One region of the Dactylosporangium sp. CS-033363 genome, then DNA from elsewhere that is predicted to be linked to it. Evidence: riboswitches for the same ligand, from Rfam matches in the RefSeq annotation. Region 1 holds a riboswitch; the other holds the start of a gene.

Region 1 (14,795 bases):
GCGATCGCGCCGGTCGTGGCCGGGCGGCTCGCCGCGCGGGCCCGGCAGCGGGGGAGCGTGCTCATGGCGGCGGGGTCGTGGGCCGGGGCCGACCTCACGCTGGCGCCCGTCGACGGCGTTTGGAGCGGCATCGGTACCGGACGAGGCCGCCTCCGCCACCGCGAGCTCACCGTCCAGGCGCGCGGCCGCGGGGCCGCCAGCGCGCCGCGCGAGGCGACGCTGCAGCTCCCCGAGATGACCGGCGTCCTGCCCTCGATACAAGCGCCACCGGTGACGACCGGGGAGCAGCCCGAACAAGCACCGGTCAAGCTGCGCAGGGTGGGATGAGCATGCGCACGATCGTCGTCTGGTGTCCCGACTGGCCCATCGTGGCGGCCGAGATCGTGGACGGGTACCCGTCGCAGGAGCCCGTCGCCGTGCTGCACGCCAACAAGGTGCTCGTGGCCTCGCCCGCAGCAAGAGAAGAGGGGGTCCGGCGGGGGCTGCGCAAGCGCGAGGCGCAAGGCCGCTGCCCGCATCTCATTGTGCTCGACTACGACCCCGGGCGGGACATGCTCGCGTTCGAGCCCGTGCTCGCCGCCGTCGAGGCCGTGGCCGCCGGGGTCGAGGCGCTGCGGCCGGGGGCGTGCGCGCTGGCGGTGCGCGGGCCCGCGCGGTACTACGGAGGGGAGGCGGTCGCGGCCGAGCGGATCGTCGAGCACATCGCGCAGCAGTGCGGAGTCGAGGCGCAGGCCGGGATCGCCGACGGGACGTTCGCGGCCGGGCTCGCCGCGCGGGCCGGGATCATCGTGCCCGACGGGGAGACGGCGGAGTTCCTGGCGCTGCAGAGCATCGCGGCGATCGGGCGGCCCAACCTCGTCGACCTGCTGCGCCGGCTGGGCATCCACACGCTGGGGGAGTTCGCGGCGCTGCCGGGGGCCGACGTGCTGGACCGGTTCGGGTTCGATGCCGCGCTCGCGCACCGGCTCGCGGGCGGGCGGGACGAGCGGCCGCTCGCGCCGCGGCAGGCGCCGCCCGATCTCATGGTGAGCGAGACGTTCGACGAGCCGGTCGAGCGGGTCGACGCCGCCGCGTTCGCCGCGCGGAATCTGGCCGAGCGGCTGCACGACCGGCTCGGGCGGCACGGGCTGGCCTGCACGCGCCTGGCCATCGAGGCCGTCACCGAGACGGGCGAGGAGCTGGTGCGGACCTGGCGGCACGACGGGCTGCTCAGCATCAACGCCGTCGCCGACCGGCTGCGGTGGCAGCTGGAGGGGTGGGTCAGGAGCGGGCAGGACCGCGCCGTCAAGACGCTCACGCTCGTCCCCGAGGGGGTCATCCAGCACCTGGGCCTGCAGCCGGGGCTCTGGGGCGAGGCCGGCGAGGAGCGGGACCGGGCCCACCGCGCCATGTCCCGGGTGCAGGGGCTGCTCGGGCCCGACTCGGTGCTCACCGCGGTCCTCGACGGCGGGCGGGCGGACCAGAGCCGGGTCAGGCTCGTGCCCTGGGGCGACGAGCGCGAGGCCCGTGCGACCGAGGCGCCGTGGCCCGGCCGCATTCCGAGCCCGAGCCCGGCCACGGTGTACCCGGAGCCGATCCCCGCCGTGGTCCGCGACGCGAGCGGCGGACCGGTCGGGGTCAGCGGCCGCCTGGAGCTCACGGGCGACCCGCACGACATCGAGCTCGCCGGTGAGACCAGCGAGATCACCGGCTGGGCCGGGCCCTGGCCGATCGACGAGCGCTGGTGGGACGAGGAGGAGGCGGTCCGGGCGGCCCGGTTCCAGCTGCTGCTGGCGGACGGCCGGGCCTTTCTGGCGGTACTGCGAAACGGAGCCTGGCACATGGAAGCGCTGTACGACTGATGGGCTTCACGAACCCCGACATCCCCTGGTCGAAGCTGCACGACCGGATGAGCTGGGAGCCCCCGGGCCCCGACTACCACCCGGACGTGCTGGCGGCCGACGGCGGCGACTCGCCGGCCTGGACGCGCAAGCGCGCGGAGTACACCCCGCCCGCGATCGCCAAGGCGCGGGACGCGGTGCCGTACGCCGAGCTGCACTGCCACAGCAACTTCAGCTTCCTCGACGGCGCCAGCCACCCCGAGGAGCTGGCCGAGACCGCCGCCCGCCTGGGTCTGGAGGCCCTCGCCATCACCGACCACGACGGCTTCTACGGCGTGGTGCGCTTCGCCGAGGCGGCCCGGGCGCTCGACCTGAAGACGGTGTTCGGCGCCGAGCTCTCCCTCGGCCTGCCCGGGCCGCAGAACGGCGAGCCGGACCCGCTCGGCCGCCACCTGCTGCTGCTCGCCCGCGGTCCGGAGGGGTACGCCCGGCTCTCCCGCGTGCTCAGCGAGGCCCATCTGCGCGGCGGGGAGAAGGGCCGTCCGGTGTACGACCTGGAGGAGACCGCCGCCGCCCTGCGCGACCACGCCGTGGTCCTCACCGGCTGCCGCAAGGGCCCGGTGCAGGCGGCGCTGCTGGAACACGGCCCGGAGGCGGCCAGACAAGCGCTTGACCAGCTGGAGGCCCTCTTCGGCAGCGAGAACGTCGTCGTCGAGCTGACCTCCCACGGCGACCCGCTGGACGACGAGCGCAACGACGTCCTCCACGCCCTCTCAAACAACATCATCGCCACCAACAACGTCCACTACGCCGTGCCGAGGCAGCGCAAACTCGCCACCGCCCTGGCCGCGGTACGGGCGAGGAGAAGCCTCGACGAGATCGACGGCTGGCTCCCCGCCGCCGGCTCCGCCTACCTGCGCTCCGGCGCCGAGATGGCCAAACGGTTCGCCGCCTATCCGGATGCGGTACCCAACGCCGCCCGCCTCGGCCGCGAGCTCGCCTTCGACCTGCAACTGGTCGCCCCCAACCTGCCCGACTACCCCGTGCCGGTCGCGGGCGTGAGCGAGATGGAGTGGCTGCGGCACCTCACGGCGGAGGGGGCGAAGGAGCGGTACCCAGGAAACCAGAAGGCCCACGCCCAGCTGGAACACGAGCTGGCGATGATCGAGGAGCTGGACTTCCCCGGCTACTTCCTGGTCGTGCACGACATCGTCACCTTCTGCCGCGACAACGGCATCTACTGCCAGGGCCGCGGCTCGGCGGCCAACTCGGCGGTCTGCTACGCGCTGAAGATCACCAACGTCGACGCGGTGCGGTGGGGGCTGCTGTTCGAGCGGTTCCTGTCCCCGGAGCGCGACGGGCCGCCGGACATCGACATCGACATCGAGTCCGACCGCCGCGAGGAGGTGATCCAGCACGTGTACCGCAAGTACGGCCGCACCTTCACCGCCCAGGTCGCCAACGTCATCTCGTACCGGCCGAAGTCCGCCGTCCGCGACATGGCCAAGGCGTTCGGGCACTCCCCGGGCCAGCAGGACGCCTGGAGCAAGCAGGTCGAGCGCTGGGGCGCCGTCCAGGTCACGGAGAGCGAGGACATCCCCAAGCCGGTGGTGGACTTCGCCAACGAGCTCATGACGTTCCCCAGGCACCTCGGCATCCACTCCGGCGGCATGGTCATCTGCGACCGCCCGGTGATCGAGGTCTGCCCGGTCGAGCACGCCCGCATGGAGAACCGGACCGTCCTGCAGTGGGACAAGGACGACTGCGCCGCCGTCGGGCTGGTCAAGTTCGACCTGCTCGGGCTCGGCATGCTCTCGGCCCTGCGGTACGCGTTCGAGATGATCGACTCCGAGCTGGACATCGCGCACATGCCGCTGGACGACCCCGAGGTGTACGACATGCTCTGCCGCGCCGACTCCGTCGGGGTGTTCCAGGTGGAGAGCCGGGCCCAGATGGCGACGCTGCCGAGGCTCAAGCCGCGGACGTTCTACGACCTGGTGGTCGAGGTGGCGCTGATCCGGCCGGGCCCGATCCAGGGCGGCTCCGTCCACCCGTACATCCGGCGCAAGAACGGCAAGGAGGAGGTCACCTATCCGCATCCGCTGCTCAAGCCGTCGCTCGAGAAGACCCTGGGCGTGCCGCTGTTCCAGGAGCAGCTCATGCAGATGGCCATCGACGTCGCCGGCTTCACCCCGGCCGAGTCCGACGAGCTGCGCCGGGCGATGGGCTCGAAGCGCTCGATGGAGCGGATGAGCGCGATCCGCGACCGGCTCTTCGCCGGCATGGCCCGCAACGGGATCACCGGCCCGCTCGCGCAGGAGCTGTTCGAGAAGCTGGCCGCGTTCGCCAACTACGGCTTCCCGGAGAGCCACGCGATGAGCTTCGCCTATCTGGTCTACGCCAGCGCCTGGCTCAAGCGCTACCACCCGGCCGCGTTCTGCGCCGCGCTGCTCAACGCCCAGCCGATGGGGTTCTACTCGCCGCAGTCGCTGGTCGACGACGCCCGCCGGCACGGGGTCGAGGTGCGCCGGCCCGACATCAACGCGAGCGAGGCGGCGGCCACGCTGGAGGGCGACCCCAAGCCCGACGTGTCCGAGCTGCCGCGCGACTGGGGCCGGGACGGCCCCGCGGTCCGTCTGGGGTTCAGGTCCGTGCGCACGCTGGGGGACGCGGTGGCGGAAAAGCTCGCGTCGGTACGGCACGACGGCGGCCCCTACACCTCCCTGACCGACGTCGCGCGGAGGGCGGGCCTGTCCGCGGTACACCTGGAGGCCCTCGCGACCGCGGACGCCTTCGCGAGCCTGGGACTCACCCGCCGCGAGGCCCTGTGGGCGGCCGGCGCCGCGGCCCGCGAGACGGCGAACCGGCTGCCGGGCACGGTCGGCGGCCAGCACGCGCCGATGCTGCCCGGCATGGACGCGGTCGAGCGGATGGTCGCCGACGTGTGGGCCACCGGCCTGGCCCCGGACGCGCATCCGGCCCAGTTCGCCCGGCCCTACCTCGACACCATCGGCGCGGTGTCGGTCGAGGGCCTGCAGGCGGTCAGCGCCGGGCGGCGGGTGTCGGTCGGCGGCATCGTCACCCACCGCCAGCGCCCGGCCACGGCCGGCGGGGTCACGTTCATCAACCTCGAGGACGAGACCGGGATGCTGAACGTGACCTGCACGCCGGGGCTGTGGCAGCGGTACCGCCGGGTGGCCCGCACGGCCAACGCGATGGTCATCCGCGGGGTGCTCGAGAAGGCCGAGGGGGTGCTCAACCTGCGGGCCGACCACCTGGCCGCGCTGACCCTGCCGATCCGCTCGCCGAGCCGCGACTTCCGCTGACGCTGCGGTGAGCGCGGCTTCCGGTGCGGCTCCGGCGACGGCTCAGCCGGTGGCCAGGCGGTCCCAGTCGGCGGCGAACTGCATCGGGTCGCTGGGGTTGGCCTTGATCGGGATCACCCCGCCGGGCTGCATGACCGAGACCCGTTCCAGCGGTACCGCGAAGACGGCCGGCCCCGCCACGGGCGCGCGACCGTCGACGGCGATGTGCAGCTGCGCGGAGTACAACGGCCGCCCCTGCTCGTCGAGACTTCCGGCGAACTCGGCGGACAGCACCCGGATGGTCCCGGGGATGCCCGTGGCCAGGATCTGCTGCTTCAGGTAGGGGTCGGCGGCGGGGGGAGGCGTGGGTGCGGCCGTCGGCTGTTCGGCCGCGAACGACCACTCGATGACGACCTTGGCCGGGTCGAGCGGGTCGACGAGCACGGTGAGCGGGCGGCCGGTGCCGAGCATGCCGGTCGCGATCAGCGGCACGTACTCCTTCACCGTCGTGTCGTAGGTGCCGTGCCCGGGCGCCGTGATCCGCAGCTGGAGCGCGACCTGGGGCTGCTCGTTCATGTACACCCCGGTCTGGCGCGCGCCGAGGACCTGGGCGGTGCCGCGCACGCCGTGCTCGCGCAGGGCCTGGGCGTCCTTGAACCGCCGGTGGAAGCGCCGGCCGAACAGGAACAGGATCACGGCGGTGAGCATGAGCGCGCCACCGACCAGCGTGAATGTCGTGGTGAGCTCGGGCACGACGGCCCCGACGCCGACGAAGACGCCGCCGAGCAGGAACTCGAAGACGGCCACGAGGTACATCACGATGGCCGGCCCACGGGAAGTGGTCATGGCGCGAATGGTGGAGCAGTCAGCCGTTCGCCGCTGTCGTCTCCGCGACCGCGCGCTGTCCGGAGGTGCGCCAGAGCCAGAAGAGTCCGACGAACGGCAGGATCAGGGGGACCCAGCCGTAGCCCTCGCCGTAGCCGGACCAGACGCTCGGGTGCCGGAACGCGGCCTCGTCGACCAGGCTGGCCGTGCCGACCGCGAGCACGCCGAGCAGCTCGAAGCCGACCGCGAACCAGGCGACCCGGCGGGAGGCCGGGCTGGAGCGGGCGAGGGCGACGGTGGCCACGATGTAGACCAGCGCGGCCAGCGCCGAGAGCGAATAGGCCAGCGGCGCGTCGTGGAACTTGGTGCCGATCTGGACGCCGGCCCGCGCGCTGGCGGAGAGGGCGAACACGCCGTACACGAACACGAGCACGCGCCCGAAGCCGCGGTTGAGGGGTTTCCCGGTCTTGTCAGCCATTCCAGATCTGTCCGAGTCGCAGGATGAGCACCGGCACGATGACCGCCGCCGCCCCGATGAGCAGCGAGCCCCAGCGGGTCGGCTCCATGCGGGCCAGCACGATGCCGGCCGGGGGGAGCAGGACAGCGGTCAGCAGGTACCCGATGAGCGTGACCATGTCGCCGCCGGTCGGCCGGCTGCCGTCGGCCAGCCCGACAATCAGCGCCACGACCTGCACCACCACCAGCGCCTCGACCGCCCACAGGCCGATGAACAGCGGGCGGGACGGCTCGCGCTGCCGGAAGAACTCGACGAACGCCCAGACGGCGACCACGAGCGACAGCACGTGTGCGGCGATTGCCAGCGGCCCGATCACGGCCGACAGCGTATCCCCGCCGCGGATCGGTATCCTCGGCAGCATCGGTCCTGGCCGGCGGTAGGACATGCCGCGCTCCGCGAGCGTGGTTCACTTCTGTCGGCAAGCCGCCACTGGCACGTTTCCGGGATTCTTCCGCGCGACCGTGGCCGTAACGTTCATGGCAACGCAATACGACGACCAAGGGGAACACGATGAGCGACTTCGACGCCGGCGACACTGGCCACGACGTGGACTACGGCCACTTCGAGACCGGCCAGGAGCACGATGGTCTCGACCAGCTGCACCAGGCGCACGGCTCGGAGCACGACGCGCAGTCGCAGTTCGGCGTGTACGAGAACGACCACCACGCGCAGGAGTCGACGGACTTCTCGACCGGTCAGCACGTCGAGTACGACCAGCCGGCCGCCGTCCACTACGAGTCGGACAACTTCACCAACTACAGCCACGACGCGTCCGAGGACGACCACGTCTTCGCGGCCGAGGGCAGCGAGCAGTCGCACTCCGCCGAGTTCGGCGAGCTCGACGCCCTGTCGCAGCGCTTCGACGGCGCGTTCGCCGAGGGCACCGAGTTCCACGCGGGTGGCGGCGAGGGCCAGTTCGGCGTCGCGGCCAACTAGCTTTTCCTAGCTTTTTCGCGAGCGCCCGGCCGGTCGGCCGGGCGCTCGTTCGTGTGCGCGGCCGGTCAGGAGTGCCCGGAGACGGCCTGCGGGACGTAGCCCGCCGCCAGGCGCTCGAGCTCCTTCTCGTCCAGGGTCAGGTCGGTCGCCGCGATGGCGTCCTCCAGGTGGTGCAGCTTGGTCGCGCCGACGATCGGGGCGGTCACGGCCGGCTGGGCGAGGAGCCAGGCCAGCGCGGTCTGGGCCGGGGTGACGCCGCGCTCGGCGGCCAGTTCGGCGTTGGCGTCGACGATGTCGAAGGCGCTCTCCGAGTACAGCGAGTCGCCGAACGGGTCGTTGTTGGCCCGCGTGGTGCGGCGCTCGCCGTCGCGGCCCCGGTTGCCGGCGAGCAGGCCACGGGCGAGCGGGCTCCACGGGATGACACCGACGCCCTGGTCCTGGCAGAGCGGGAGCATTTCGCGCTCTTCCTCGCGGTACACGAGGTTGTAGTGGTTCTGCATGGAGACGAACGGGGTCCAGCCGTTCGCGCGGGCGAGGTACTGGGCCTTGGAGAACTGCCAGGCGTACATGCTCGACGCGCCGATGTAGCGGGCCTTGCCGGCGCGCACGACGTCGTGCAGGGCCTCCAGGGTCTCCTCGATCGGCGTGTTCGGGTCCCAGCGGTGGATCTGGTAGAGGTCGACGTAGTCGGTGCCGAGGCGGCGCAGCGAGTTGTCGATGCCGGCCAGGATGTGCTTGCGCGACAGGCCGCCGTCGTTGGGGACGTCGCTCATCCGGCCGTGCACCTTGGTCGCCAGCACGTAGTCGTCGCGGCGCTCGAAGTACTTGGCGAGCAGCCGGCCGGTGATGACCTCGCTGGCCCCGAGGGAGTAGACGTCGGCGGTGTCGAAGAACGTGATGCCGGCCTCGGCGGCGCGGCGCACGAACGGGTCGGCACCCTCCTCTTCCAGCGCCCACGGGCGCTGGGCCGGGTCGCCGTAGCTCATCATGCCGAGACAGATTTCCGAGACCTGCAGGCCGGTCCGGCCGAGTCGTACTTGCTTCATGTCTGAAAAGCTATCGCGGTGCATCCTGCTGGACGACTGCATCTCATCACCGACACGAGACCGGGCCGCGACACCCTCGCCGTCGTCGCGGCGGCCCTGCGCGCGGGCTTCGACGTGGTACAGGTGCGCCCCGAGGACCACGTCACGGATCGCGAGGCCTACGAGCTGACCGTGCGCGTGCTGGCCATGTGCCGCGAGCTCGGCCGCACCTGCCTGGTCAACGACCGGCTGCACATCGCGCTGGCGGCCGGGGCCGACGGCGGGCACGTGGGCGCCGACGACCTGCCGGTGGCCGCGGCCCGGCGCATCCTCGGCCCGTCGGCGATCCTCGGCGCGACCGCCCGCAACCCGGTCACGGCGCGCCAGGCGGTGGCCGACGGCGCCTCGTACCTCGGCGTAGGTCCTGCTTACGCGACGGACACCAAGGCCGGCCTGCCCGACGCCATCGGGGTGGCGGGGGTGCGCGCGGTCGCGGAAGCGGTCCAGGTCCCGGTGGTGGCGATCGGCGGGGTGACCGCGCGCCGGGCGCCCGAGCTCTACGCGGCCGGCGCGCACGCGGTCGCCGTGGTGGGTGCCGTGAGCGGGGCGGCCGACCCCTACGCCGCGGCCGCGGAGTTCCTCCGGTGAGCGTCGCGATCGTCGGGGCCGGGATCATCGGCCTGAGCATCGCGTTCGAGCTGGTCGAGCGGGGTGTGGAGGGGATCGTGCTGTACGACGGCGATCCGGGGCGGGGGGCCGGGCTGGTCGCGGCCGGGATGCTCGCGCCCACCGCCGAGGCCGTCTTCGGCGAGGAGGACCTGCAGGCCCTGATGCTCGAGTCGGTGCGGCGCTGGCCGTCGTTCGCGGCGCGGGTCGAGGCGCGGACCGGCGTGCCGATCGCCTACCGGACCGAGGGCACGTTGCTCGTCGCCCTCACCGCCGACGACCAGGCGGAGGTCGACCGGCTGATCGGGTTCTACCGCCGCGCCGGTACCGCCATCGAGCCCCTCACCGGCCGCCAGCTCCGCGCGCGGGAGCCGCTGCTGGCCCCGCGGGTGCGCGGCGGGGCGTTCGCGCCGGGCGATCACCAGGTCGACCCGCGGCTCCTGCTGCGCGCGCTGCGCACCCTGCCGGTGCGGTTCGAGCGGCGCGAGATCACCGATCTGTCCACGCTTCGGGAAGATGTGACGATCGTCGCCACCGGGATCGGCTCGGCCGCGCTGACCGGGCTGCCGGTGCGGCCGGTGAAGGGCCAGCTGCTGCGGCTGCGCGGGCCGGAACCGCTGCTGCGGCACGTGGTGCGGGGCGTGGCGGCGGGGCGGGACGTGTACCTCGTGCCGCGGGCCGACGGCGAGCTCGTCGTCGGGGCCACGGAGGAGGAGCGCGGGGCCGATCTGACGGTGACCGCCGGCGGCGTGCTGGACCTGCTCCGCCCGGCCGCCGACCTGCTGCCCGGGGTGGCCGAGCTGGTGCTCGCCGAGACCCTGGCCGGCCTGCGACCCGGCACGCCGGACAACGCCCCGGTGATCGACCGGCTGCCCGGCGGCGCGCTGGTGGCCACCGGGCACCACCGCAACGGCGTCCTGCTGGCCCCGGCCACCGCGGCGGCGATCGCCGATCTCATCGTCTTCGATTCGACGGAAATCGATATCAGCGCGTTCGGGTCGGGCCGCTTTACCTGAGCCCGACGGCGGCGTTATGGTCGAGGCGTATCCCACGGGAGTCCGGTGTGACCGGGCTGAGAGGGGGGCTGTGAGCCCCCGACCGTCGAACCTGATCCGGGTCATGCCGGCGCAGGGAGGCAGGAGTGATGAGCCATATGCAGCTCGTGGTCAACGCCGTCGCATCGACGGTCGCCGACGACACCACCGTCGCCGACGTGGTGCTCGCGCTCGCCGGGGACGATCCCCGCGGGATCGCGGTCGCCCTCAACGGTGCCGTGGTGCCCCGGTCGAGCTGGGCGCGGACCCGCCCGGCCGACGGCGACCATGTCGAGGTGCTGACGGCGGTGCAGGGTGGTTGACACCGCGGACGTCATGGTCCTCGACGGGGTGGAGCTGCCGTCCCGGCTGATTCTCGGTACCGGCGGCGCGACCAGCCACGCCGCGCTGGAGGCCGCCATCCGGGCCAGCGGCACCGCCCTCGTCACCGTGGCGCTGCGCCGGCTCGACCCGGCCGCGCCCTCGCTGCTCGACGTGGTCGAGCGGTGCGGGGTACGCGTGCTGCCCAACACCGCCGGCTGCTACACCGCCACCGAGGCGGTCAAGCTCGCCCACCTGGCGCGGGAGGCCTTCGGGACCAGCTGGGTGAAGCTCGAGGTGATCGGCGACGAGGAGACCCTGCTGCCGGACGGGGTCGAGCTGGTCACCGCGGCGGCCGAGCTCGTGGCGGACGGGTTCGTCGTGTTGCCGTACACGAGCGACGACCCGATCCTCGCCCAGCGCCTCGCCGACGTGGGCTGTGCCGCGGTCATGCCGCTCGGCGCGCCGATCGGCTCCGGGCTGGGCATCCGCAACCCGCACAACATCGCGCTCATCCGGCGGCTGGTCAGCGTGCCGGTCATCCTCGACGCCGGGATCGGCACCGCGTCCGACGCCGCCCTCGGCATGGAGCTGGGCTGCGACGGGGTGCTGCTCGCCTCCGCCGTCACCCGGGCCGAGCACCCCGCGCGCATGGCCGAGGCGATGCGCCTCGCGGTGCGGGCCGGGCGGCTGGCCCACCTGGCCGGGCGCATCCCGCGCCGGCTGCACGCGACCGCATCCAGCCCGACCGGAGGCATGCCGTGGTAGAGCCGATCGAGCCGCGTCTCATCCTGTTCACCGACCGGCGGCAGGCCGAGCGCCCCCTGGACGAGGTCGTCGCGGGCGCGATCGACGGCGGCGCGCGGGTGGTGGTCCTGCGCGAGCACGACCTCCCGCCGCGGCGCCGGCTGCAGCTCGCGGCCGCCCTGCGCACCCGCCTCGACCAGGTCGGCGGCAGCCTGCTGCTGGAGGAGGACGGGGCACTGCGCAAGTGCCACGGCCTGGAGGAGCTGTTCGCGGCGGCGGGCGAGGGTTTCCGGTACGTCACGCTCTCCCCGATCTTCGCCACCCGCAGCAAGCCGGGGTACGGCCCGCCCCTCGGACTGGCCGCGCTCGGCCGGATGGCCGTCGTGGCGCCGGTCCCGGTGTACGCGCTCGGCGGCGTCGACACCCCGGCCCGGGTGCGCGACTGCCTCGACGAGGGCGCGGCGGGCGTGGCCGTGATGGGCGCAGTGATGCGCGCCGACGACCCGGCCCGCCTGGTCAAGGAGCTGCTGACCGCATGAGCGCTGTTGTTGGCATGAGCGCCGGCCCACCGGTCGCGATGACGATCGCCGGCTCCGACTCGGGCGGCGGGGCCGGCATCCAGGCCGACCTCAAGACCTTCGCCGCGCACGGCGTCTTCGGCACCAGCGTGATCACGGCGCTGACCGCCCAGAACACCGCCGGCGTGCGGGCCATCTCCGCCGTCGACCCGTCGTTCGTCGCCGCCCAGCTCGAGGCCGTGCTCGACGACCTGCCCGTCGCCGCGGTGAAGACCGGGATGCTGGCCACGCCCGAGACCGTCGCCGTGATCGCGAAGTACGCGCCGCGGCTGCCCGGGCTCGTGGTCGATCCGGTGCTCGTCGCGTCCTCGGGCGACCGGCTGTTCACCGCCGATGCCGAGCGGGCGTACCTCGAGCTGCTCTTCCCGCACGCCGCCGTCGTCACCCCGAACCTGCGCGAGGCGTCGGTGCTGCTGGGCCGCGAGGTGCTCGACGCCGACGACGCCGCGAAGGCCGCCGCGGATCTCGCCGCCTTCGGTCCTCGGTGCGTCGTCGTGAAGGGCGGCCACCTGCGGGGGAGCGCGGAGGCGGTCGATGCGATCTGGTACGACGGGCGCACCTCGCTCCTGACCGCGCCCTGGATCACCACGTCCAACAACCACGGGACCGGCTGCACGTTCGCGGCTTCGGTGGTGTCGCGGCTCGCTTCGGGTGAGGACCTGCCCACCGCGCTCGACGGGGCCAAGACCTATGTGCACAACGCCCTGACCCGGGCTGCCGCTTGGTCGCTCGGTGCCGGTCACGGGCCGCTGGCCTGGGGGCCTTTCCGCTAATTCGGACAAATCGGTCGGTTCTTGGGGTGGAGTCTGCCCTTTTTCAGGAAGGAAGAGCATGAAGCGCAAGGTGTACGTCCAGGGCTCGCGCGAGGATCTCCGCGTCCCCTTCGCCGAGGTCGACCTGGCCGGCGACAACCCGCCGGTGCGGCTCTACGACACGTCGGGGCCGGTGACCGACCGCCGGCCGTGGATCGCCGCGCGCGGCCCGGTCGAGCGGACCCAGCTGTACTACGCGCGCCAGGGCGTGATCACCCCGGAGATGGAGTTCGTGGCGATCCGCGAGGGCGTCGAGCCGGAGCTGGTGCGCGCCGAGCTGGCGGCCGGCCGGGCCATCCTGCCCAACAACGTCAACCACCCGGAGAGCGAGCCGATGATCATCGGGTCGCGGTTCCTGGTGAAGGTCAACGCCAACATCGGCACCAGCGCGGTGTCCTCCGGCGTCGACGAGGAGGTGGCCAAGCTGACCTGGGCCACCCGCTGGGGCGCCGACACGGTCATGGACCTTTCGACGGGCAAGCACATCCACGCCACGCGGGAGGCGATCATCCGCAACTCGCCGGTGCCCATCGGTACCGTGCCGATCTACCAGGCCCTGGAGAAGGTCGGCGGGGATCCCTTGAAGCTGACCTGGGAGGCCTATCGCGACACCGTGATCGAGCAGGCGGAGCAGGGCGTCGACTACATGACGGTGCACGCGGGCGTGCTGCTGCGGTACGTGCCGCTGACCGTCAAGCGGGTCACCGGCATCGTGTCGCGGGGCGGCTCGATCATGGCCGCCTGGTGCCTGGCGCACCACGAGGAGAACTTCCTCTTCACGAACTTCGCGGAACTGTGCGAGATCTTCGCGCGGTACGACGTGGCCTTCTCGCTCGGCGACGGCCTGCGCCCGGGCTCCATCGCCGACGCGAACGACGAGGCCCAGCTCGCCGAACTCAGGACCCTGGGCGAGCTCACGGGCATCGCCTGGGAGCACGACGTGCAGGTCATGATCGAGGGCCCCGGGCACGTGCCGATGCACAAGATCAAGGAGAACGTGGACCTGCAGCGGGAGTGGTGCCACGAGGCGCCGTTCTACACGCTCGGGCCGCTGACGACGGACATCGCACCCGCGTACGACCACATCACCTCGGCCATCGGGGCGGCCATGATCGCGATGTACGGCACCGCGATGCTCTGCTACGTCACCCCCAAGGAGCATCTCGGCCTGCCCGACCGCGACGACGTCAAGGCCGGCGTGATCGCCTACAAGATCGCCGCGCACGCCGCCGACCTGGCCAAGGGCCACCCGGGCGCGCAGGCGTGGGACGACGCGCTGTCCAAGGCCCGGTTCGAGTTCCGCTGGGAGGACCAGTTCAACCTGGCCCTGGACCCGGACACGGCGCGCTCGTACCACGACGAGACGCTCCCGGCCGAGCCCGCCAAGACCGCGCACTTCTGCTCCATGTGCGGGCCCAAGTTCTGCTCCATGCGGATCAGCCAGGACCTGCGCGAGTACGCCGAGCTCGGCATGCGGCAGAAGTCCGACGAGTTCACCGCGGCAGGTGGTCAGGTGTACCTCCCGCTGCTCCACTAAGGTTGCCGGGGTGGAGTCTTCTGCGCCCCGCACCGCGGTCGTCTGGCAGGTGCTGCGTCGCGAGCTGGCCCGGGCCGAGCGTCCGCTGAACGCCCTCGACGTCGGCGGCGGCACCGGCGGCTTCGCCGTGCCGCTCGCGCAGGCGGGCCACACGGTCACCGTGGTGGACGCCAGCCCCGACGCCCTGGCCGCCCTCATCCGCCGCGCCGCCGAGGCCGGCGTGGGCGAGCGGGTCCGCGCGGTCCAGGGCGACGGCGACGGCCTGGCCGACCTGGTCGAGCCGGAGAGCGTCGACCTGGTCCTCTGCCACAGCCTGCTCGAGGTCGTGGACGACCCGCACAAGGTCGTCGCCGCGCTCGCCGGGACCCTGCGCCCCGGCGGCGCGGCCAGCGTCGTGGTCGCCAACCGCGCCGCCGCCGTCCTGGCCCGCGCGATCAGCGGCCATCTGGCGGCCGCGTCCCTGCTGGTGGCGAGCCCCGACGGCCGGGGCGACAGCCGCGACCGCCTCCGCCGCCGCTACGACGCCGGCACCGCCACCGCCCTGCTGGACGAGTGCGGCCTGACCGTCGAGCAGGTCCACGGCGTCCGCGTGGTCGCCGACCTGGTCCCCGGCACCGTGGCCGAGAGCGAGCCGGAGGCCCTGGCCGCGTTCGAGCTGGCCCTGGCCGGCAC
Region 2 (14,795 bases), 450 kb from region 1:
GGTCGTCGACCCGGTACATCGCGTCGCTGGAGAACTGGGTGTGGATGTGGTGGTCGCCCGCCAGCCACTTGAGGTTGTTGTTCGACGGACGGCCGTGACCGTGGCGGTCCCAGCCGTCGAAGTCGTGGTGGTCGTCATCGCCGTGCGCGTGCGCGACACCGGCGTTCGCCAGCGCGCCGCCCGCGGCGGCAGCGGCGCCGAGCAGGCCGGCGCGGCGCAGGAAACCGCGGCGGGAGACGTCGCCGGGGGAGAGCTCGCTGTCCGGGATCGACGCGTCGAGCACCGCGGGGACGTCGCCGGTGGTCGCCGGCATGTCCGCGTGGTGATGGTGGTGGCCGTGGCCGTGGCCCATGGAAGGCACTCCTCAGCTGTTAGGTGGTCCTAACCGCCGACCCTCGATGGCGCGAGCGAACAACAGGTAGCGATATGCCTATGTGCACGCGAACTTCAGCAAGATCACCGTGGCCGCGAGGGTAAGGCCTAGGGCCACCACCAGCAGGTCCATCCAGCCGAAGCGGGTCTCGCGGGCGATCGTGCGGGGGTTGCCGCGGTCGAACCCGCGCGCCTCCATGGCCGTGGCGAGCCGGATCCCGCGCCGGATGGCCGCCACGAGGAGCCCGAAGAGCGTCGAGAAAGGGCCCGCCTTGGTACCGCGGGCGCGCCGGGCCAGCCGGATCAGCCGGTACTCCCCGGCGAGCAGCGGGGCCAGGCGCAACGCGGCCAGCGCGCCGATCGCGAACCGGGGCGGCACCCGCAGGTGCGTGACGAGGGAGTCGGCGAGGTCGGTCGGGTCGATGGTGGCGAAGACCACGAAGCCGGGCAGGCCGACGGCGAGGAGGCGCAGGGCGTACCCGATGGCGTTCTCCCGCACGTCCAGCCCGGCGACGTGGGCCACGACCGGCGAGTCCTTGGCCCCGAGCAGCACGGTGAACAGGAAGATGCCGGTGGCGGAGAGCAGGATCGGCCAGCCCCGCCGCCACAGGGTGCCCAGGCCGACCCCGGTGAACGGCAGCAGGATCAGCAGCGCGCCGATGACGGTCAGCGACGCGACCGGCTCGAGGGTGGTGACCACGGCCGCGGTGACCAGGAGCGCCGCGAGGAGTTTCGCCACGGCGTCGCGGCGCCCGAGCCAGGTCATCGGGTCAGCTCCAGGCGGCGGTCGCCGATCGCCGTGACCAGCTGCGGGTCGTGGGTGACCAGCACCAGGGCGCGGCCCTCGTCGCGCAGGTCGGCCAGCAGGGTCACCAGCTCCCGCCACGTGCGCAGGTCCTGGCCGAACGTCGGCTCGTCCAGCACCAGCACCCGGGGCGCGGCCGCGAGGGCGGTGGCGACGCTGAGCCTTCGCTGCTCGCCCCCGGACAGCGTGAACGGGTTGGCCAGGGCGAGGCGGTCGAGGTACAACCGCTGCAGGAGCTCGTCGACCGTGCTGTCGGACGCGCCGCCGAGGGCGAGCTCGGCCCGGACCGTGTCGGTGACGAACTGGTGCTCCGGGTTCTGGAACACCGAGCCGATCCGCGCGGCCAGGGCCTTCGCGCGCCAGCGGTGCGGCGGGCGGCCCGCGTCCCGTCCGGCGAGCGCGGCCGCGGCGACCACGCGGCCCCGGGCCGGTCTCGTCAGGCCGCCGAGCAGCAGGGCGAGGGTGGTCTTCCCCGCGCCGTTCGGGCCCTCGACGGCGAGCGCCTGACCTTCCAGTACACCTTCGTCGATCGTGTTGTTCGTGTGCGGCAGGGCCAGCCCCTCCGCGGTCAGCAGGGCCTGGCCCGGGGCCGCCTTGGCCAGGCGGGACGGCAGCGGGGCGCCCGGCGACCACACCGCGTCGGGATCGTCGCCGATGACGATGGTCCGGTCCACCAGGGGCAGGGCCTCGTCGACGCGGTGCTCGACCAGGATGAGGGTGGCGTCCAGGTCCTGGATGACCTTGGCGATCGCGGTCCGGACCAGCTGGGCGCCCTCCGGGTCGAGGTTCGCGGTGGGCTCGTCGAGCAGCAGCAGCCCGGGCCGCAGCGCGATGACGCCGGCGATGGCCAGGCGCTGCTGCTCGCCGCCGGAGAGCGCGGCGGTGCTGCGGTCCCGGTCGTACGGGAAGCCGACGGCGCTCAGCGCGGCGTCGACCCGCGGCCAGATCCCGGCCCGCGGCACGCCCCGGTTCTCCAGCCCGAACGCCACGTCGTCGCCGGCCCGGCTCATCACCAGCTGGGTCTGCGGGTCCTGGAAGACGATCCCGGTCTCCCCGCGGGCCTGCCGGGCCGGGACGCCGTCGATCAGGACCTGGCCCTCCTGCTCGCCGGAGTCCTCGGCGAGCAGGCCGGCGAGCGCGGCGAGCAGGGTGGACTTGCCGGCCCCGGAGGCGCCGAGCAGCAGGACCCGCTCGCCGTGCTCGATGCGCAGGTCGAGGTGGCGGACCGCCCAGGCCTTGCGCCCGGCGTGCCGCCACCCGAATCCGCGGAATTCGACCGTACTCAATGGTGCCGGTTCAGACCGCGACCCGTTCCCGGCCGCTGGGGAAGCGGTCCAGGACGCCCGTGCGCGACAGCGCCCGCTGCAGGGCCCAGCTGCCGGCGCCGGCCACGACCGCGCCGCTCGCCACGACCAGGGCCGCGTACGTCCACTTCTGCCCGGCGCTGAACGTGTCGCCGTAGTAGACGCTCAGGTCGAACAGCGCCGCGCCGAGGCCGGACAGCCCGCCCGCGACCAGGGCATTGACCAGTTTGTACTTCTTGTAGCCGGTCGCCGCGAACCCGAACTCGCCGCCGATGCCCTGCACCAGGCCGGACACGACGACGGTGAGCCCCCAGGCCGAGCCGAACAGCGCGGAGACGATCGCCGCGACGAGCTCGGTGTAGAGGCCGGCGCCGGGCTTGCGGATGACGAGCGGGCCGAGGACGGCCGGGATGAGCCAGATGCCGTAGATGACCGCGCGCCACGGCAGCGCGAAGCTCTCCAGGGCGTTCCACAGGTTGTTCCAGGCGTAGAACACCCCGGCGAACGCGACGGCGATGATGGACGCGACGACGATGTCGACGGTCCGCCACCGTGTCTCTGCGGCTTGGGCTTCCATGATCTCGATACCTCCCAGTTCAGGCGAACCAGAAGGAGACGCGACCGCCAGGCCGGTGACGGCATGGCGGTGCTGGCATGAGGTGACCGAGCTCCCTGCGCTGGCATTACCCAGATCAGGTTCGAGGGTCTGCGGCGCCGTGGTCCACGGCGGCCGCACTCTCAGCGCTGTGCGCTCCCCTGTCGGATGTGCAGTTGTTTTCTGAAGGTAACAGTGAACGTCGCTTGCTCGTAGTCTCGGGTCATGAAAATCACGGCGCGCTCGCTCACGTTCGACGTCGTCGCCGGCGGGCCCGAGGACGGCGAGCCGGTCCTGCTGCTGCACGGCTTCCCGCAGCACAGCGGCGAATGGGCGGCCGTGACGCCGCTGCTGCACGCGGCCGGGCTGCGGACCTACGCCCTCGACCAGCGGGGGACCTCGCCGGGCGCCCGGCCGCCTTCGGTCGAGGACTACCGGATCACCGAGTGCGCGCTGGACGTCGTGGCCGTGCTCGATGCGCTCCAGATTTCGTCGGTACACCTGGTGGGGCACGACTGGGGCGCCATCTGCGCCTGGCACGTGGCGTTGCGCCACGCCGACCGGGTGCGGACGCTCACGGCGGTTTCGGTGCCGCATCCGCACGCCTCGGCCTACGCCTATGCCAACGATCCGGATCAGAAGGAGCGGTCGGCGTACATCAAACTCTTCCGACAGCCCGGGAAGGCCGAGTCGGTGCTGCTGGACGACGATGCCCGGCGGCTGCGTGGGCTTTTCGCCCCGCTCGCCCCGGTCGAGCAGTATATTGATCCACTTCTTGCTCCGGGCGCGCTGACGGCCGCGTTGAACTGGTATCGCGCCATGAGCTCGCTCGACCTGGTCGGGCTCGGGGCGGCGACGGTCCCGACGACCTACCTGTGGAGCGACGGCGACGTGGCGATCGGCCCGACGGCCGCCCGGGCCTGCGCGGACTTCGTCGCGGCGGACTACCGGTTCGTCCCGCTTGCGGGGATCAGCCACTGGATTCCCGATGAGGCGCCATCCGAAGTGGCGAACGCCATCCTGGCCCGGACCGGCGTTCAGGCATAGCCATGGCTACTCGCGGGTAATAACCTGGCTTCAGGAGCGTCTACCTGGGGGTGTCCATGGTTGCGACGTCGGCGCGCGCGGAACGGGAGGCGCGCAAGGTCATCGAGGAGAACCGCGAGACCGAGTGGCGCAAGCCCAGCTTCGGCAAGGAGCTCTTCCTGGGCCGGTTCCGCCTCGATCTCATCGACCCACTGCCGGAGCTCGACCCCGCCGCCGAGGCGCGCGGCTCCGAGTTCCGCGAGAAGCTCGCCGCGTACATGTCCGCCGAGGTCGACGGGCAGCAGATCGAGCGCGAGGCACGCATCCCCGACGACGTCCTGCGCTCGCTCGGCGAGCTCGGCGCCTTCGGGATGAAGATCGACCAGAAGTACGGCGGGCTCGGTCTCACCAACCTCGACTACTGCCGCGCCCTCATGCTCGTCGGCTCGGTCAACCCCTCGATCGGCGCGCTGCTCTCGGCGCACCAGTCGATCGGCGTGCCGCAGCCGCTCAAGCTGGTCGGCAACGACGAGCAGAAGCAGCGGTTCCTGCCCCGCCTGGCCGCCGGGGAGGTGTCGGCGTTCCTGCTCACCGAGCCGGAGGTCGGCTCGTTCCCGGCGAACCTGCGCACCTCCGCCGTGCCCACCGAGGACGGCGACTACCTGCTCAACGGCGTGAAGCTGTGGGCCACCAACGGCACCCTGGCCACCCTGCTCGTGGTCATGGCCCTGGTCCCGAAGAGCGAGGGCCACAAGGGCGGCATCACCGCCTTCGTGGTGGAGGGCGACGCCGAGGGCGTGACGATCGAGAAGCGCAACGCCTTCATGGGCCTGCGCGGCCTGGAGAACAGCGTCACCCGCTTCCACAACGTGCGGATCCCGAAGGAGAACGTGATCGGCGGCGAGGGCCAGGGCCTGCGCATCGCCCTGAGCACCCTGAACACCGGCCGCCTGTCCCTGCCCGCGATGTGCGTGGGCGCCGGCAAGTGGTGCCTGGGCGTGGCCCGCGAGTGGGCCGCCGAGCGGGTCCAGATGGGCCGCCCGATCGGCAAGTACGAGGCGGTGGCCAAGAAGATCGCCTTCATCGCCGGCTCCACGTACGGCATGGAGGCCATGCTCGAGGTCTCCTGCCGCCTGGCCGACGACAACCGCAACGACATCCGCATCGAGGCGGCCCTGGTCAAGCTGTACGCCTCGGAACTGGCCTGGAAGGTCGCGGACGAACTCGTCCAGATCCGCGGCGGCCGCGGCTACGAGACGGCGGAGTCCCTGGCCGCCCGCGGCGAGCGGGCCATCCCGGTCGAGCAGATCCTGCGCGACCTGCGGATCAACCGCATCTTCGAGGGCTCCACGGAGATCATGCACCTGGCCATCGCCCGCGAGGCCGTCGACGCCCACCTCTCGGTCGCCGGCGACATCATCGACCCCGAGGCCGGCCTGGGCCGCAAGGCGAAGGCGGCCGGGAAGGCCGGCGGCTTCTACGCCAAGTGGCTGCCGACCCTGGTCGCCGGGAAGGGCCAGCTCCCGAGCGGCTTCGGCGACTTCGGCCCGCTGGCGGTACACCTGCGCTACGTGGAGCGGGCGTCGCGCCGCCTGGCTCGCGAGACGTTCTACGCCATGGCGCGCTGGCAGGGGAAGCTGGAGCAGAAGCAGGGCTTCCTGGGCCGCGTGGTCGACATCGGCGCGGAGCTGTTCGCGATGTCGGCGGCCTGCGTGAAGGCGCGGACGGAACTCGCGGCGCGGCCGGAGGGCGTGGAGCTGGCGGACCTGTTCTGCCGCCAGGCCACGCTGCGCGCGGAGGCGCTGTTCCACGACCTGTGGACCAACGCCGACTCGGTGGAGATGGCCGCCGCCAAGCGCGTGCTGGCCGGCCGCTACCTGTCCCTGGAGGAGGGCGTCGTGCCGGCCCCGGCCGACGGCCCCTCGACGGCGACCTGGGAGCCTGGGCCATCCACGGCTGAGGACGTACGCCGCCGGTTCTGATGTTGTGCTGGCGGGCCCCGGGGCTGACCTGCCCGGGGCCCGTTCGCATGCTCAGCGCAGGCCGAGGGAGCGCAGTTCCAGGCGGGCCAGGGCCTCGACCGTTTCGGGATCGCCGCGGCGCCACAGGGCGGCCACCTCCGGGTCGACCTTGAGGAGGCGCTTCAGCGGCTGGGTGGCCAGGGCGCGCAGGGCCAGCAGGTCGCGGCCGGCAGTGACGCCGCGCAGGCGGGCTGCCGAACCCGCGCGGCGGGACCAGCGGATGCGCAGCGGCAGCCAGACGGCGACGACCAGCAGGACCGGCAGGATCACGATGACGAGCGAGAGGATCCAGGCCAGGTCGTTGACGATCTCCTGCTGTTCGCGGCCCGCGTTGGCCAGGGAGCCCGCGGCGTTGGCGGCGTCGCGGAAGGGGGCCGCGATGTTGTCGCCCACGCCGGGGACCTTGTTGATGCGGTCGCCGGCGCCGTTGAGGTTGGAGGCCAGGCCGTTGCCGGCGTCCTCCAGTTTGCGGCCGGGGGCGGCCAGCTTCTGGATCAGGTCGAACAGTGCCATCCCGAGTCTGACCCAGGCGTACACCCACACGACCACGAGCACGTCGGTCAGCAGCTGCCGGATGGCGACGGGGGCACGGTCGGCATAGAGCTTCATGGCTCCCAGCGTCGCGTATCCGGGCGGTTACTGCAGTGCTGAATAGAACGCGTCGGGGGCCTGTTCGACCGTCGAGGAGTCGGGGCGCTCGACCTTGATGGTCTTGCTGGCGAAGTTGGCGAACTTGACGGTGCTGGTCGAGGCGGGCGCGGAGCCCACGGCCGGGGTGTGGGTCACGAGCTGCGTGATGTACCCGTCCGAGTTCACCGTGGCCTCGAACGGGACGGCCTTCAGGGCGTCGGTCGGGCTCGCGCTCGCCAGCAGCGGGCTCTTCGACTTGTCCAGGGTGCCGCTGAAGGAGCCGGGGGCGGTCTGCTGGACGGTGACGATCTCGTCGGCGAGGGAGCCGAGGCCGGTCGGGCTGCCGGTGGGGTCGAGGCCGAGCTTGGCCAGCGACTTGACCTTGGTGGTGATCAGGTGCGCCCAGCGGTCCGTGGTCAGGCCGGTGACCTGGAGGTACAGGTCGGGGGTGACCAGGACGGCGGCGATGTCGATCTTCCGGTCGGCGGTCAGCAGCTGCGCCTTGTACGCGGTCGCCTTCTGCCTGGGGTCGGAGGCGCCGTCGCCGGTCATGGTGCCGATCGTGCCGAGGTCGGAGTCGATCGTGAACGACAGCGGGACCTGGTTCGTCTTCGCGACCGCGGCCCGGAACACCGAGGCCGGGTCGGTCGCCACCGGGCCGGCCGGGGTCGGGGTCTGCTCCGGGGAGGTTTCCTTGCCGCCGCTGGTACAGCCCGTCAGCGCCAGCACCGCGGCCAGCGCCACTGCGGCCAGGCGGTCAGCCCTCGCGCGCATGGCTGACGGCGTCCGCGACGATGTGCGCGATGTGTTCATCAATCAGAGCGTAGGCGATCTCGCGGCCGCGCCGGGAACCGCGCACGACGCCGGCGCCGCGCAGGACGCGCAGGTGCTGGGAGACCAGCGGCTGCGGTACCCCCAGCGTCTCCACCAGCTCGTGCACGCACTGCGGCCCGGTGGCGAGCTCCGTCACGATCCGGATGCGCAGCGGCGCCGACAGGGCCTTGAGCAGCTCGCCCGCCGCCTCGTAGCCGTCCTGGGGCTCAGGTGACACCGGCTTCGACCTTCGGCGCGGGGTCGGGCGTGCGGTGCCGTGAGCGTCTTGCCGCCCGTACCGTCGAAACGCCCACGGTCACGAAGAAGAATCCGGCGATCGCGAGCAGGACGACGGTCGCGCCGGGGCCCGTGTCGATCGCGGTGGACAGCCACACGCCCGCGCCGGAGACGAGCAGGCCGAGCCCGATGGCGGCGAGCATGGTGGCCCGGAAGCCGCGGGTGATCTGCTGCGCGGTCGCGACGGGCACCACCATGAGCGCGCTGACCAGCAGCAGCCCGACGGCCCGCATGGCCACGGTGACGGTGACCGCGGTGGTGACGGCCAGGACCAGGTTCAGGGTGCGCACCGGCAGGCCGGAGACGCGCGCGTACTCCTCGTCGTGGCACACCGCGAAGAGCCAGGGCCGCAGCAGGATCGCGACCGCCAGCACGGCCACGCCCAGGATCAGCATGACCGTCAGGTCCTGGCGGTTCGTGGTCAGCGGCGAGCCGAACAGGTACGTCACCAGGCTCCGGCTGCTCTGCTCGTCCGAGAGGTTGACCAGGACCACGCCGCCGGAGATGCCGCCGTAGAACAGCATCGACAGCGCGATGTCGCCGGAGGTGCGGCCGCGCTCGCGGACCAGCTCGATGACGACCGCCCCGGCCGCGGCGGCGAGCACCGCCATGATCACGGGGGACTGGTGCAGCAGCAGGCCGAGCCCGACGCCGGTGAGCGCCACGTGGCCGAGGCCGTCGCCGATCAGGGAGAGCCGGCGCTGGACGAGATAGGTGCCGATCGCGGGTGCGGACGCACCCGTGATGAGCGCTCCGAGGAGAGCGCGGATCATGAAGTCGTACGCGAAGATGCTCATGCGGCCGCGCGCTCGGGCCCGGCGACGTGGTCGGTCGCGTGGTCGGCGTGCGGGTGCACGTGGTCGTTGTCGTGCGCGGGCGGGGCGCCGTCGTGCACGATCTCGCCGCGGTTCACCACGACGGCCCGGGTGATCAGCGGGCGCAGCGGGCCGAGCTCGTGGGCGACGAACACGACCGTGCCGCCCTGCCCGACGAACCTGCGCAGGCAGCCGGCGAACAGCTCCTGGCTGACCGCGTCGACGCCGGCCGTGGGCTCGTCGAGGACCAGCAGCTCGGGGGCGCCGGCCAGGGCGCGGGCGATGAGCACCCGCTGCTGCTGGCCGCCCGAGAGCACCGAGACCGGCTCGCGGACGCGGTCGGCCAGCCCGACGGCGGTCAGGGCGTCGGTGACCGCCTGGCGATCGGCGGCGGAGGCGGGGCGCAGGAAGCCGCGGCGGGCCAGCCGGCCCTCGGCCACGACCTCGCCGACCGTGGCGGGCACGCCGGCGCCGGCCCCGACGCGCTGCGGGACGTAGCCGATGCGGTGCCAGCCGCGGAACTTGCGCAGTGGGGTGCCGAACAGCCGCACCTCGCCGGCGGCCAGCGGGGCGAGGCCCATCGCGGCCTTCACCAGGGTGGACTTGCCGGACCCGTTGGCGCCGAGGATGGCCACGACCTCGCCCGCGCGCACGTCGAGCGAGACCCCGTCGAGCACGGGCCGCCCACCGTAGGCGACGACCGCCCGTTCGACCTGGAGAACCACCCTTCGAGCGTGCCTGATAATGGGAATCGTTGTCAACTTGCCTTGAAGGCCGCCACCGCGATCAGCAGGGTGAGGATCAGCACGCGCGGCAGCCGCGCAGCGGGGGGAGTCACGGGCCACGTCTTGGTCAGCAGCCACAGCAGCCCCGCCGCGAGCACCAGCAGTACCGCGGAACCCACGATTCCCGGCAGGAACAGGCCGAGGAACACGAGCGCCGCGGCCACCAGGAACACCAGGGTCTTGTTGAGGCGGGCGAGCCGCTGGAGCACGTGCTCGGTCATGCGGGGTCCTTCCGTATGCTCGGCGGCATGCTCGTGATGACCAGGTTCGTCGTCGAGGACGACGCGGACGGCTTCGCCGGGCGCGCACACGCCGCGCTCGCCGCCCTCGCGGCCTGCAAAGGGTACCTGCGCGGCCGCCTCGGGCGCGCGTACGACGACCCGAGCCACTGGAGCATCGTCACCGAGTGGGAGTCGGTCGGCGCGTACCGCCGCGCCCTGTCCAACTTCGACGTGAAGATGCACGCCACCCCGCTGCTGGCCCAGTCGCTCGACGAGCCCTCGGCGTTCGAGGTGCTGGCCGAGACCGCGCCGGGCGGTGAACTCACGGTCACGAGCAGTGACCGCGCCTGAGCGCGAGTGATCGCCGTGGCGTTTGGATAGGCTGATCGGCATGATGCCGCCGCAGGTCGGCCCGCCACCCCTCTGGGAGCAGCCGGACGAGGTCCCGCCACCGCCGCGCGGGCCCGGCGTGGTCGCGCCGTTCGCCTCGCCGCCGCGCGACCGCGACCTGCGCGGGCTGTGGTGGGGGCTGGGCATCGGCGGGCTGATCGTGGTGCTGTGCTGCATCGGCGGGGTCGTCGGGGTGACGCTGCTGCTGCCGTACGCCGACCGGGTCGGCAAGGGCCAGGTCGCCGCGGTGGTCGAGGACTACCTGACCGCGGTCCGCGACGAGGACTTCGCCACCGCCCGCCGCCAGCTCTGCGACGACGAACAGCGCACCCACTCGCTCGGCTGGTTCGAGGACCACTTCGGCGCCACCCCGGTCACCGACTTCACGGTCGACGCGGACAACGTCACGATCAGCAACGCGATCACCGTGCCGGCGCGGGTGCGCGAGCAGACGACGTGGGTGGAGAAGCAGTACGTCATGGAACAGGCCGGCACGCGGTACGTGATCTGCGGCGGGATCGACTGACCCACCGCCCGCGCCGGGCCGCGCGGCGCGCCCGTTAATCTGGTGCGGCTCGACGCGGCGTAACCGTACCGTCGAACGTGACGTTGACGGTTTGCCCGGGTGAACACCACGCAGGACACCACCCGACCAAACACGACCAGCCTTGCCGACAGCCAGTCGCCGTGAGGCTTAGGAGGAACCCATGGCCGCAGATCGCATCGATTCCGTCGTCAGCCTCGCGAAGCGCCGCGGCTTTGTCTTCCCGTCCAGCGAGATCTACGGGGGCACCCGCTCGGCCTGGGACTACGGCCCGCTCGGCGTCGAGCTCAAGGAGAACGTCCGCCGCCAGTGGTGGCGCACGATGGTCCAGCAGCGCGACGACATCGTCGGCCTCGACTCCGCGGTGATCCTGGCCCGCGACGTCTGGGTCGCCTCCGGCCACGTCGACGCGTTCGTCGACCCGCTGACCGAGTGCGCGTCCTGCCACAAGCGCTTCCGGGCCGACCACCTCGAAGAGGCCTGGGTCGAGAAGAACGGCACCGAGAAGCCGTTCGTGCTCGGCGAGATCAACTGCCCGAACTGCGGCAACAAGGGCACCTTCAGCGAGCCGCGGATGTTCAACGGCCTCATGAAGACCTACCTGGGCGCCGTGGAGAACGAGGAGGGCCTGCACTACCTGCGGCCCGAGACCGCGCAGGGCATCTTCGTCAACTTCAACAACGTCGCGGGCGCCGCGCGCAAGAAGCCGCCGTTCGGCATCGCGCAGATCGGCAAGAGCTTCCGCAACGAGATCACCCCGGGCAACTTCATCTTCCGCACGCGCGAGTTCGAGCAGATGGAGATGGAGTTCTTCGTCGAGCCGGGCAGCGACGAGGAATGGCACGAGTACTGGCTGCAGCAGCGCTGGAACTGGTACATCGACCTGGGCATCTCCGAGGACAACCTGCGCTTCTTCGAGCACCCCAAGGAGAAGCTCTCGCACTACTCGAAGCGCACGGTGGACATCGAGTACCGCTTCCGCTTCGGTGGCCAGGAGTTCTCCGAACTCGAGGGCATCGCCAACCGCACCGACTTCGACCTCACCACGCACTCCAAGCACTCCGGTGTCGACCTGTCCTACTTCGACCAGGAGAAGAAGGAGCGGTGGGTGCCGTTCGTCATCGAGCCCGCCGCCGGCCTCACCCGGGCCGTGCTGGCGTTCCTGCTCGAGGCGTACGACGAGGACGAGGCGCCGAACACCAGCGGCTCGGTGGACACCCGCACGGTCATGCGCTTCGACAAGCGGCTCGCGCCGGTCAAGGCGGCGGTGCTGCCCCTGTCGCGCAACGCCGACCTCTCGCCCAAGGCCCGCGACCTCGCCGCCCAGCTGCGCAAGCGCTGGACGGTGGACTTCGACGACGCCCAGGGCATCGGCCGGCGCTACCGGCGGCAGGACGAGATCGGCACGCCGTACTGCCTGACCGTCGACTTCGACACGCTCAACGACAACGCCGTCACGGTCCGCGACCGCGACACGATGACCCAGGAGCGGGTCTCGATCGACCAGGTGGAGACGTACCTGATCGAGCGCCTTCCCGGCTGCTAGAACGCGAACCCGCCGGGCCGGTCGTTGCGATCGGCGACCAGCCCGGCGAGGGTCGCGAGGGCGATCTCGGCCGGCGTGCGCGAGCCGATGTTGAGGCCGATGGGTCGATGGACCCGGGCGATGTCCTCGTCGGTGACGCCGAGCTTGCGCAGCGCCTCGATGTGCGGGCCGACGTGGCGCGGGCTGCCCATCACGCCGATCCAGCGCGCGGGCGTCTGCAAGGCGTCGCGCAGGACCGGGCCCAGCTCGGGCCGGTCGTGGTCGCACACCACGATGTCGGTGTTCGCGTCGACGGTGATGCCGTCGAGGCCGGGCTCGGCCAGCGCCACCCGGTAGCCGAGCGTCGCCGCGAAGTGCAGCAGCTGGGTCGCGACCGGGGAGTCGAAGACCGCCACCACCGCCCGGCCGTCCGGGGCGAGGTCGACGGCGCCGTGGGCCAGCGCGCACGCCTGCGAGTCGAACATGGGTTCACTCTCCGAAGTGTTCGTCGGCGCTTCATGCCGACGGTACCAATCGACGGGGTAGCCTCCTGGGCGTGACGGTGACCGAGGAACATCCGGCTCCCGAGGCGGAGGCCGAACCGAAACGGGGCTGGCGCCCGGGGTCGGTCGAGGTGCTCGCGGTCGTGCTGGTGCTCGTGGTGCTGCTGCGCGAGCCGATCACCCGCTCGCTCGCCGCGCCCGCGCTGCAGACCTGGCTGACCGTGTTCGTCTCGGTGCTGACCCAGGCGATCCCGTTCCTCGTCTTCGGCGTCGTGCTCTCCGCGATCATCGCGGTGTTCGTGCCGCCGTCGTTCTTCGCCAAGGCGCTGCCGAAGCACCCGGCGCTCGCGGTACCGACGGCATCGGTGGCCGGTGTCGTGCTGCCGGGCTGCGAGTGCGCGTCCGTGCCCGTGGCCGGCGCGCTCGTGCGCCGCGGGGTCACGCCCGCCGCCGCCTTCGCGTTCCTGCTCGCCTCGCCCGCCGTGAACCCCGTCGTGCTGGTCTCCACCGCGGTCGCCTTCCCGGGTCAGCCGCAGATGGTGGTCGGCCGGGCCGTGGCCAGCCTCGTCGTCGCCTGCCTGATGGGCTGGCTCTGGCAGGCGTTCGGCAAGGGCAGCTGGCTCAAGATGCCGTCGCGGGCGCACCTGGACGGGATGGGCAAGTGGCCGGCATTCTGGGCCTCGGTACGCCACGACGTCCTGCACGCCGGCGGCTTCCTCGTGATCGGGGCCGCCTGCGCCGCCGTCATCTCGGTCGTGGTGCCCAAGAGCTGGCTGGAGCACGTCGCCGCCAACCCGGTGCTGGCGATCGTGACGCTGGGGCTGCTGGCGGTACTGCTGTCGATCTGTTCCGAGGCCGACGCGTTCGTGGCCGCCTCGCTGACCCAGTTCTCGCTCACCGCCCGGCTGGCGTTCCTCGTCGTCGGGCCGATGATCGACCTGAAGCTCTTCGCGATGCAGGCGGGCATCTTCGGCCGCTCGTTCGCGATGCGCTTCGCCCCCGTCACGTTCGTCGTGGCGATCCTCGTCTCCGCGATCCTGGGACCGGTGCTGTTGTGAACAAGCAGGCTCAGGCTGTGATCCTGCTGCTGATCGGCGGGGCCGTGCTGCGGGCCTCGCTGAGCGGGCAGTACCTCAACTACGTCAAGCCGGGCCTGCAGCCGTACCTGGTGACGGCGGGCGGCATCCTGGTCCTGGCCGGGCTGTTCACGCTGTGGTACGAGCTGCGCGGACACAAGGGCCACGACGACGACGGCCACGGCCACGCGCATCACGGGCCCAAGGTGGCCTGGCTGCTGCTCGCCCCGGTGCTCGGGCTGCTGCTGTTCGCCCCGCCCGCGCTCGGCTCCTACGCGGCCGGTCGCTCGGGCTCGGCGGTGACCGCGCGCTCGGAGTACGCGCCGCTGCCCGCCGGCGACCCGCTCTCGCTCACGATGCTCGACTACGCCTCCCGCGCCGTGTTCGACAAGGGCGTGTCGCTCGGCGAGCGGCGCATCCAGCTCACCGGCTTCGCGATGCGCGGGCCGCAGGACCAGTGGCTGCTGGCCCGGATGATGGTCAGCTGCTGCGCGGCCGACGCCCGGCCGGTCAAGGTCGCGCTCGACGGCGAGCTGCCCGACGGCCTGGCCGACCAGCAGTGGGTGCAGGTCACGGGCAAGTACAGCGGCCGCGAGATCACCGACGACGTCAACGGCGAGGCGATCCCGTTCATCTCGGTGTCGGAGGTCACGTTGATCCCGGTGCCGCAGGAGCAGTACGAGTCGTAGGTGGACACCTCTCGCCCAGCCCTGCTGGTCCTCGTCCGGCACGCCGAGTCGGCGCGCAACCAGGCCAAGAAGGGCAGCGTGTACTTCGCCGACGACGCCGCCCGCCAGGTGGTCCGCGGCGTGCCGGACCATCTCATCGAGCTGACCGCCGACGGGCGCAAGCAGGCCGAGCAGACCGGGCACGCCGTCCGGGAGCGCTTCGGCGCCTTCGACTACGTGTTCACCAGCGGGTACGCGCGCACCGAGCAGACCGCCGAGGGCGTGCTGGCCGCGTATCCGACGGCCGAGCGGGCCGGGATGAAGGTGAAGGCCGACCTGTTCATCCGCGAGCGGGACCCGGGCTTCGCCTACGACATGACGACCGCCGAGGCGGAGGCGGCGTTC

Evidence for each region. A riboswitch is a leader RNA that binds a small molecule or an ion and turns the genes downstream of it on or off. The one in region 1 is predicted to bind thiamine pyrophosphate.
Region 2: another riboswitch for thiamine pyrophosphate. It lies ahead of ACQPZ4_RS44580 (ECF transporter S component); the one in region 1 lies ahead of thiS (sulfur carrier protein ThiS).

What each region holds. Positions count from the first base shown of each region.
Region 1 is NZ_CP192032.1:9,209,053-9,223,847, reverse strand. Features, by position in the region: gene ACQPZ4_RS42520 (hypothetical protein) at 1-327, shown strand, start outside; gene ACQPZ4_RS42515 (DNA polymerase Y family protein) at 324-1,841, shown strand; gene ACQPZ4_RS42510 (error-prone DNA polymerase) at 1,841-5,146, shown strand; gene ACQPZ4_RS42505 (hypothetical protein) at 5,189-5,971, opposite strand; gene ACQPZ4_RS42500 (hypothetical protein) at 5,991-6,428, opposite strand; gene ACQPZ4_RS42495 (hypothetical protein) at 6,421-6,783, opposite strand; gene ACQPZ4_RS42490 (hypothetical protein) at 6,978-7,403, shown strand; gene ACQPZ4_RS42485 (aldo/keto reductase) at 7,469-8,449, opposite strand; gene thiE (thiamine phosphate synthase) at 8,468-9,076, shown strand; gene thiO (glycine oxidase ThiO) at 9,073-10,110, shown strand; TPP riboswitch at 10,135-10,245, shown strand; gene thiS (sulfur carrier protein ThiS) at 10,239-10,451, shown strand; gene ACQPZ4_RS42465 (thiazole synthase) at 10,465-11,217, shown strand; gene ACQPZ4_RS42460 (thiamine phosphate synthase) at 11,211-11,735, shown strand; gene thiD (bifunctional hydroxymethylpyrimidine kinase/phosphomethylpyrimidine kinase) at 11,732-12,547, shown strand; gene thiC (phosphomethylpyrimidine synthase ThiC) at 12,606-14,123, shown strand; gene ACQPZ4_RS42445 (methyltransferase domain-containing protein) at 14,134-14,795, shown strand, end outside.
Region 2 is NZ_CP192032.1:9,654,538-9,669,332, reverse strand. Features, by position in the region: gene ACQPZ4_RS44595 (PHP domain-containing protein) at 1-352, opposite strand, end outside; gene ACQPZ4_RS44590 (energy-coupling factor transporter transmembrane component T family protein) at 431-1,138, opposite strand; gene ACQPZ4_RS44585 (ABC transporter ATP-binding protein) at 1,135-2,463, opposite strand; gene ACQPZ4_RS44580 (ECF transporter S component) at 2,474-3,058, opposite strand; TPP riboswitch at 3,133-3,249, opposite strand; gene ACQPZ4_RS44575 (alpha/beta fold hydrolase) at 3,302-4,123, shown strand; gene ACQPZ4_RS44570 (acyl-CoA dehydrogenase family protein) at 4,180-6,084, shown strand; gene ACQPZ4_RS44565 (hypothetical protein) at 6,136-6,732, opposite strand; gene ACQPZ4_RS44560 (hypothetical protein) at 6,760-7,527, opposite strand; gene ACQPZ4_RS44555 (ArsR/SmtB family transcription factor) at 7,511-7,804, opposite strand; gene ACQPZ4_RS44550 (metal ABC transporter permease) at 7,794-8,660, opposite strand; gene ACQPZ4_RS44545 (metal ABC transporter ATP-binding protein) at 8,657-9,403, opposite strand; gene ACQPZ4_RS44540 (DUF6703 family protein) at 9,436-9,684, opposite strand; gene ACQPZ4_RS44535 (antibiotic biosynthesis monooxygenase family protein) at 9,712-10,035, shown strand; gene ACQPZ4_RS44530 (hypothetical protein) at 10,076-10,600, shown strand; gene ACQPZ4_RS44525 (glycine--tRNA ligase) at 10,782-12,164, shown strand; gene ACQPZ4_RS44520 (XdhC family protein) at 12,161-12,628, opposite strand; gene ACQPZ4_RS44515 (permease) at 12,706-13,704, shown strand; gene ACQPZ4_RS44510 (TIGR03943 family putative permease subunit) at 13,722-14,411, shown strand; gene ACQPZ4_RS44505 (histidine phosphatase family protein) at 14,412-14,795, shown strand, end outside.